DNA from 3 places in the Priestia sp. FSL R5-0597 genome. Region 2 is predicted to be linked to each of the others. Evidence: a T-box and tRNA genes for the amino acid it is inferred to sense, from the RefSeq annotation. Region 2 holds a T-box; the other regions hold tRNA genes.

Region 1 (2,231 bases), 4.2 Mb from region 2:
GAGGGCCACGTTGAATTTACTATCGGTAAAAAAGAAGAGTCTTACGAAGCTCTAAATGAACGTAACATTTCTTTAGAAAATAAAATCATTTCAAAAGATGCCCTAGGAGCTTTCGGAAGCCCTTATGTCGATTCTAACCGAGCGTACGTAACTGAAAAGACAACACAAGCTGTACAGTTCATCTATTTAAAGCCTTCACTTTCAGAAGAACAGGCTTATAAACTAACTAAATCCTTAAGTGACATGTTCATTCAAATTCACGGCGGCGAAGCAACCTATCAAGTCATTAACTGATGTACGTAAATATAGCGTCTATCTTTTCAAGATAGACGCTATATTTACGCTAAAAATAAAAAACGCAACATCTCAGCTTTGAAAGCGAGACACTGCGTTGTGATAACAATATGTATGGAGCGGGTGATGAGAATCGAACTCACGACATCAGCTTGGAAGGCTGAGGTTTTACCACTAAACTACACCCGCAAATATTATCAAAATTTGTCGACCAATAAGTAAAAATAAAAACAGGAATCATCCTGTCAAGTAAAGCTAAAGTACCGATGGTCGGGGTCGAACCGACACTCCCGAAGGAACACGATTTTGAGTCGTGCGCGTCTGCCAATTCCGCCACATCGGCAAAATAAAAAAGGCAAGTTAAAATTATAAATGGTGCCGAGGGCCGGACTTGAACCGGCACGGTAGTCACCTACCGCAGGATTTTAAGTCCTGTGTGTCTGCCAATTCCACCACCCCGGCAGCTTGTAAATAAATGGAGGCGGCAACCGGATTTGAACCGGTGATAAAGGTTTTGCAGACCTCTGCCTTACCACTTGGCTATGCCGCCATTTACTCAAGACTAAATAACTTTATTAAAATTAAATTGGAGCGGAAGACGAGGTTCGAACTCGCGACCCCCACCTTGGCAAGGTGGTGTTCTACCACTGAACTACTTCCGCAAATATGGCTGGGCTAGCTGGATTCGAACCAACGCATGACGGAATCAAAATCCGTTGCCTTACCGCTTGGCGATAGCCCAATATTGGAATATGCATATCGTTTATAAATGGGGCGACTGATGGGAATCGAACCCACGAATGCCGGAACCACAATCCGGTGCGTTAACCACTTCGCCACAATCGCCACGTATATATGCAATATTAATTTTATAATTGGCAGGGGCAGTAGGAATCGAACCCACACTGACGGTTTTGGAGACCGTAGTTCTACCTTTAAACTATGCCCCTGTAAATGGTGGAGGGGGGCAGATTCGAACTGCCGAACCCGAAGGAGCGGATTTACAGTCCGCCGCGTTTAGCCACTTCGCTACCCCTCCACAATAACTGTGGTGCCGGCAAGAGGACTTGAACCCCCAACCTACTGATTACAAGTCAGTTGCTCTACCAGTTGAGCTACACCGGCATTTTAAAAACAAATGTTTTTAAAATGGTGGCTCGGGACGGAATCGAACCGCCGACACAAGGATTTTCAGTCCTTTGCTCTACCAACTGAGCTACCGAGCCTTATTAAATTTAAAATGGCGGTCCCGACGGGAATCGAACCCGCGATCTCCTGCGTGACAGGCAGGCATGTTAACCGCTACACCACGGGACCACTTGGTTGCGGGGACAGGATTTGAACCTGCGACCTTCGGGTTATGAGCCCGACGAGCTACCGAACTGCTCCACCCCGCGATGATAATATATGGTGGAGGATGACGGGATCGAACCGCCGACCCCCTGCTTGTAAGGCAGGTGCTCTCCCAGCTGAGCTAATCCTCCACTATTATGTAGATAAAAATAAATGGTGACCCGTACGGGATTCGAACCCGTGTTACCGCCGTGAAAGGGCGGTGTCTTAACCGCTTGACCAACGGGCCACTGTGCTAATTAAATAAAAATGGCGGAGAGCAAGGGATTTGAACCCTTGAGACAGCGTTAACCGCCTACACGATTTCCAATCGTGCTCCTTCGGCCACTCGGACAGCTCTCCAAATGGCTCCACAGGTAGGACTCGAACCTACGACCGATCGGTTAACAGCCGATAGCTCTACCACTGAGCTACTGTGGAATAATAACAGCCTGGCAACGTCCTACTCTCACAGGGACAAAGTCCCAACTACCATTGGCGCTAAAGAGCTTAACTTCCGTGTTCGGTATGGGAACGGGTGTGACCTCTTCGCTATCGCCACCAGACATATTATATTATACATGATTTAAAAAAGAAAGCAAGAC
Region 2 (2,231 bases):
ACTTAGCAATTAAAAAAGGCTGGCCATCTATGATGCATGCAATTTGGAACAACAAGGAAAAGTATGAGTCATACTTTATGCCAGGCGACTGGTACGTATCAGGTGATTCCGCGTATATGGATGAAGACGGTTATTTTTGGTTCCAAGGCCGAATTGATGACGTTATTATGACCGCAGGAGAACGAGTTGGTCCATTTGAAGTAGAAAGTAAGCTTGTTGAACACCCTGCTGTAGCAGAAGCGGGTGTCATTGGTAAGCCTGATCCTGTGCGTGGGGAAATTATTAAAGCGTTTATCGCACTTAGAGATGGGTATGAATCTTCAGATGAACTGATTGAAGATATTCGTCAATTTGTGAAAAAAGGGTTAGCTGCTCATGCAGCTCCACGTGAAATCGAGTTTAAAGATAAGCTACCTAAAACACGAAGCGGTAAAATTATGCGTCGCGTTTTAAAAGCGTGGGAATTAGATTTGCCAACGGGCGATTTGTCGACGATGGAAGACTAAGGAGTAAACGTTTCAATCTTTGTAGGGAAAATAAGTGATTTTTATAAAGTTCAAACAGCCAGCTGTTTGAACTTTTTTTTGGACTTGAATTTTAAAATGAAATCATTCATAATTGTGGGGTGTAAACTTTTAAATAAAATAAACTGCAGTGATAGGAAGAAGTAATACTTGTCTCCCTGTTTAAGAGAGCTGATGGTTGCTGAAAATCAGTACATAGACAAATATGAAATACGTCCTTGAGCATCTTTTGTGAACTTACAGTAGCAAAAGACGGGTAGACCGTTACATCATTTAAGTGGGAAATAATTTATTTCCAAATAGGGTGGTACCGCGATATTTTCGTCCCTTCTTTTTTAAGAAGGGGCGTTTTTTATGTTGTTCAACAAATTGTAACGAGCAATTAGATAAAGGAGAGAATATAACATGGATATTTTACAAGATCTTGAGTTTCGAGGGCTCATTAATCAACAAACGGATGAAAAAGGTTTAAATGAACTTTTGAGTAAAGAGTCTGTTCGTTTGTACTGTGGATTCGATCCAACAGCCGACAGCCTTCACATCGGCCACATGCTTCCTGTTTTAATTTTGCGTCGCTTTCAACAAGCTGGACACCAACCGATTGCATTAGTTGGTGGAGGTACGGGTCTTATTGGAGATCCAAGCGGTAAAAAAGCAGAGCGTACGTTAAATGAAAAAGAAACGGTTGCTATGTTTAGTGAGCGTATTAAAGGTCAGCTTTCACGCTTCTTAGATTTTGAAGAAGGTGAAAATGCAGCGGTTATTGCGAATAACTATGACTGGATTGGCACGTTAGATGTTATTACATTCCTACGAGATATCGGTAAAAACTTTGGTATTAACTACATGATGGCAAAGGATTCTGTTCAATCTCGTATCGAATCAGGCATCTCATTTACGGAATTCAGCTACATGATTTTACAATCATATGATTTCTTGAACTTATACCAAACGTATAACTGTAAGCTTCAAATTGGCGGCAGCGACCAATGGGGAAATATTACAGCTGGCTTAGAATTAATTCGTAAATCAGAAGAAGATGCAAAAGCATTTGGATTAACAGTTCCGCTTGTAACAAAAGCAGACGGCACGAAGTTCGGTAAAACAGAAGGCGGAGCAATTTGGTTAGACGCTGAAAAAACAAGTCCGTATGAATTCTACCAGTTCTGGATTAATACAGATGATCGTGATGTTATAAAATATTTAAAATACTTTACATTCTTATCACATGAAGAAATTAATGAATTAGCAGCATCTGCAAAAGAAGCGCCTGAAAAACGCGAAGCACAAAAAGCACTAGCAGCGGCGATGACTACGCTTGTACACGGTGAAGAAGCTCTTGAGCAAGCCATTCGTATTTCGCAAGCTTTATTTAACGGAAGTATTTCAGAGTTAACAGCAGAAGAAATTAAGCAAGGATTCAAGGATGTTCCTTCTTACACGCATACAGGTGAAGATATTGGTTTAATCGATTTACTTGTAGAAAGTAAAATCTCTCCTTCTAAACGTCAAGCGCGTGAAGATATTTCAAACGGTGCGATTTACTTAAACGGTGAGCGTGAGCAAGATTTGCAAAAAACAGTAGGAGCAGAAGACCGTATTGAAGGTCAATTTACAGTAATTCGTCGAGGCAAGAAAAAATATACGCTTATTCAATACGCATAAAAAAAGGCCGAAAGGCCTTTTTTTGTATAAAGACAGTAAAAA
Region 3 (2,231 bases), on a different contig from region 2:
CCTAAGTGGACTCGAACCACCGACCTCACGCTTATCAGGCGTGCGCTCTAACCAGCTGAGCTATAGGCCCTTTACTTGGATTTGGAGCGGGTGATGAGAATCGAACTCACGACATCAGCTTGGAAGGCTGAGGTTTTACCACTAAACTACACCCGCATATTTTAAAGTGGCGGTCCCGACGGGAATCGAACCCGCGATCTCCTGCGTGACAGGCAGGCATGTTAACCGCTACACCACGGGACCAAAATAGAAAATGGCGGAGGAAGAGGGATTCGAACCCCCGCGGGCTTTAACACCCCTGTCGGTTTTCAAGACCGATCCCTTCAGCCGGACTTGGGTATTCCTCCGTGTACTGTATGGTGGAGCCTAGCGGGATCGAACCGCTGACCTCCTGCGTGCAAGGCAGGCGCTCTCCCAGCTGAGCTAAGGCCCCATAAATGGTCGGGAAGACAGGATTCGAACCTGCGACCCCTTGGTCCCAAACCAAGTGCTCTACCAAGCTGAGCTACTTCCCGGTTATGGCGCGCCCGAGAGGATTCGAACCCCTAACCTTTTGATCCGTAGTCAAACGCTCTATCCAATTGAGCTACGGGCGCTTATTAAAATGGTGCCGAGGGCCGGACTTGAACCGGCACGGTAGTCGCCTACCGCAGGATTTTAAGTCCTGTGTGTCTGCCAATCCCACCACCCCGGCAGGACTTATACCTGGAGGCGGCAACCGGATTTGAACCGGTGATAAAGGTTTTGCAGACCTTGGCCTTACCACTTGGCTATGCCGCCAATATATATATGGAGCGGAAGACGAGGTTCGAACTCGCGACCCCCACCTTGGCAAGGTGGTGTTCTACCACTGAACTACTTCCGCGCATTTATCTAAATTAAGATGCGGGTGAAGGGACTTGAACCCCCACGTCATAAGACACTAGATCCTAAGTCTAGCGCGTCTGCCAATTCCGCCACACCCGCGTGTAAATATAACTGGTGAGCCATGAAGGACTCGAACCTTCGACCCTCTGATTAAAAGTCAGATGCTCTACCAACTGAGCTAATGGCTCTCTATGGCTGGGCTAGCTGGATTCGAACCAACGCATGACGGAATCAAAATCCGTTGCCTTACCGCTTGGCGATAGCCCAATAAAGATGGTGGAGGGGGGCAGATTCGAACTGCCGAACCCGAAGGAGCGGATTTACAGTCCGCCGCGTTTAGCCACTTCGCTACCCCTCCGATATAAATGGTGCCGGCAAGAGGACTTGAACCCCCAACCTACTGATTACAAGTCAGTTGCTCTACCAGTTGAGCTACACCGGCACGATGGTGGAGGATGACGGGATCGAACCGCCGACCCCCTGCTTGTAAGGCAGGTGCTCTCCCAGCTGAGCTAATCCTCCAAAGAATCTATATAAGCGCGTTAATAAGCGTTATTTTGAATACTCATAATAAACTATTTCAAATAAAAAACCCCTATGCTCTTTACAAGAGACTCATAAGGGGTTTTATTCATTGCCTGGCAACGTCCTACTCTCACAGGGACAAAGTCCCAACTACCATTGGCGCTAAAGAGCTTAACTTCCGTGTTCGGTATGGGAACGGGTGTGACCTCTTCGCTATCGCCACCAGACAAGAGATTGCTCTCTCAAAACTAGATAACAGTTGGCTGAGTAAAGCTTACGCTTTTAAAAGTTTGGTTAAGTCCTCGATCGATTAGTATCAGTCAGCTACACATGTCGCCACGCTTCCACCTCTGACCTATCAACCTGATCATCTTTCAGGGATCTTACTAGCTTGCGCTATGGGAAATCTCATCTTGAGGGGGGCTTCATGCTTAGATGCTTTCAGCACTTATCCCGTCCACACATAGCTACCCAGCGATGCCTTTGGCAAGACAACTGGTACACCAGCGGTGTGTCCATCCCGGTCCTCTCGTACTAAGGACAGCTCCTCTCAAATTTCCTACGCCCACGACGGATAGGGACCGAACTGTCTCACGACGTTCTGAACCCAGCTCGCGTACCGCTTTAATGGGCGAACAGCCCAACCCTTGGGACCGACTACAGCCCCAGGATGCGATGAGCCGACATCGAGGTGCCAAACCTCCCCGTCGATGTGGACTCTTGGGGGAGATAAGCCTGTTATCCCCGGGGTAGCTTTTATCCGTTGAGCGATGGCCCTTCCATGCGGAACCACCGGATCACTAAGCCCGACTTTCGTCCCTGCTCGACTTGTAGGTCTC

Evidence for each region. A T-box is a leader RNA that pairs with one kind of tRNA and senses whether it is charged. The one in region 2 lies ahead of tyrS (tyrosine--tRNA ligase), so its partner is inferred to be a tRNA-Tyr.
Region 1: it has a tRNA-Tyr gene. The T-box ahead of tyrS (tyrosine--tRNA ligase) is inferred to sense a tRNA for this amino acid. The anticodon was not compared.
Region 3: it has a tRNA-Tyr gene. The T-box ahead of tyrS (tyrosine--tRNA ligase) is inferred to sense a tRNA for this amino acid. The anticodon was not compared.

What each region holds. Positions count from the first base shown of each region.
Region 1 is NZ_JBBOUZ010000001.1:406,532-408,762, reverse strand. It holds gene MKX72_RS02230 (B3/B4 domain-containing protein) at 1-294, shown strand, start outside; tRNA gene MKX72_RS02225 (tRNA-Gly) at 410-483, opposite strand; tRNA gene MKX72_RS02220 (tRNA-Leu) at 556-637, opposite strand; tRNA gene MKX72_RS02215 (tRNA-Leu) at 668-756, opposite strand; tRNA gene MKX72_RS02210 (tRNA-Cys) at 771-844, opposite strand; tRNA gene MKX72_RS02205 (tRNA-Gly) at 882-956, opposite strand; tRNA gene MKX72_RS02200 (tRNA-Gln) at 962-1,036, opposite strand; tRNA gene MKX72_RS02195 (tRNA-His) at 1,065-1,140, opposite strand; tRNA gene MKX72_RS02190 (tRNA-Trp) at 1,171-1,244, opposite strand; tRNA gene MKX72_RS02185 (tRNA-Tyr) at 1,250-1,333, opposite strand; tRNA gene MKX72_RS02180 (tRNA-Thr) at 1,344-1,419, opposite strand; tRNA gene MKX72_RS02175 (tRNA-Phe) at 1,445-1,520, opposite strand; tRNA gene MKX72_RS02170 (tRNA-Asp) at 1,536-1,611, opposite strand; tRNA gene MKX72_RS02165 (tRNA-Met) at 1,615-1,691, opposite strand; tRNA gene MKX72_RS02160 (tRNA-Val) at 1,703-1,778, opposite strand; tRNA gene MKX72_RS02155 (tRNA-Glu) at 1,802-1,876, opposite strand; tRNA gene MKX72_RS02150 (tRNA-Ser) at 1,898-1,989, opposite strand; tRNA gene MKX72_RS02145 (tRNA-Asn) at 1,993-2,067, opposite strand; rRNA gene rrf (5S ribosomal RNA) at 2,077-2,192, opposite strand.
Region 2 is NZ_JBBOUZ010000001.1:4,604,858-4,607,088, reverse strand. It holds gene acsA (acetate--CoA ligase) at 1-506, shown strand, start outside; T-box leader at 646-856, shown strand; gene tyrS (tyrosine--tRNA ligase) at 930-2,189, shown strand.
Region 3 is NZ_JBBOUZ010000004.1:76,791-79,021, forward strand. It holds tRNA gene MKX72_RS28155 (tRNA-Ile) at 1-70, opposite strand, end outside; tRNA gene MKX72_RS28160 (tRNA-Gly) at 83-156, opposite strand; tRNA gene MKX72_RS28165 (tRNA-Asp) at 168-243, opposite strand; tRNA gene MKX72_RS28170 (tRNA-Ser) at 255-347, opposite strand; tRNA gene MKX72_RS28175 (tRNA-Ala) at 358-433, opposite strand; tRNA gene MKX72_RS28180 (tRNA-Pro) at 439-515, opposite strand; tRNA gene MKX72_RS28185 (tRNA-Arg) at 520-596, opposite strand; tRNA gene MKX72_RS28190 (tRNA-Leu) at 606-694, opposite strand; tRNA gene MKX72_RS28195 (tRNA-Cys) at 707-780, opposite strand; tRNA gene MKX72_RS28200 (tRNA-Gly) at 791-865, opposite strand; tRNA gene MKX72_RS28205 (tRNA-Leu) at 885-966, opposite strand; tRNA gene MKX72_RS28210 (tRNA-Lys) at 980-1,055, opposite strand; tRNA gene MKX72_RS28215 (tRNA-Gln) at 1,060-1,134, opposite strand; tRNA gene MKX72_RS28220 (tRNA-Tyr) at 1,142-1,225, opposite strand; tRNA gene MKX72_RS28225 (tRNA-Thr) at 1,234-1,309, opposite strand; tRNA gene MKX72_RS28230 (tRNA-Val) at 1,314-1,389, opposite strand; rRNA gene rrf (5S ribosomal RNA) at 1,504-1,619, opposite strand; rRNA gene MKX72_RS28240 (23S ribosomal RNA) at 1,683-2,231, opposite strand, start outside.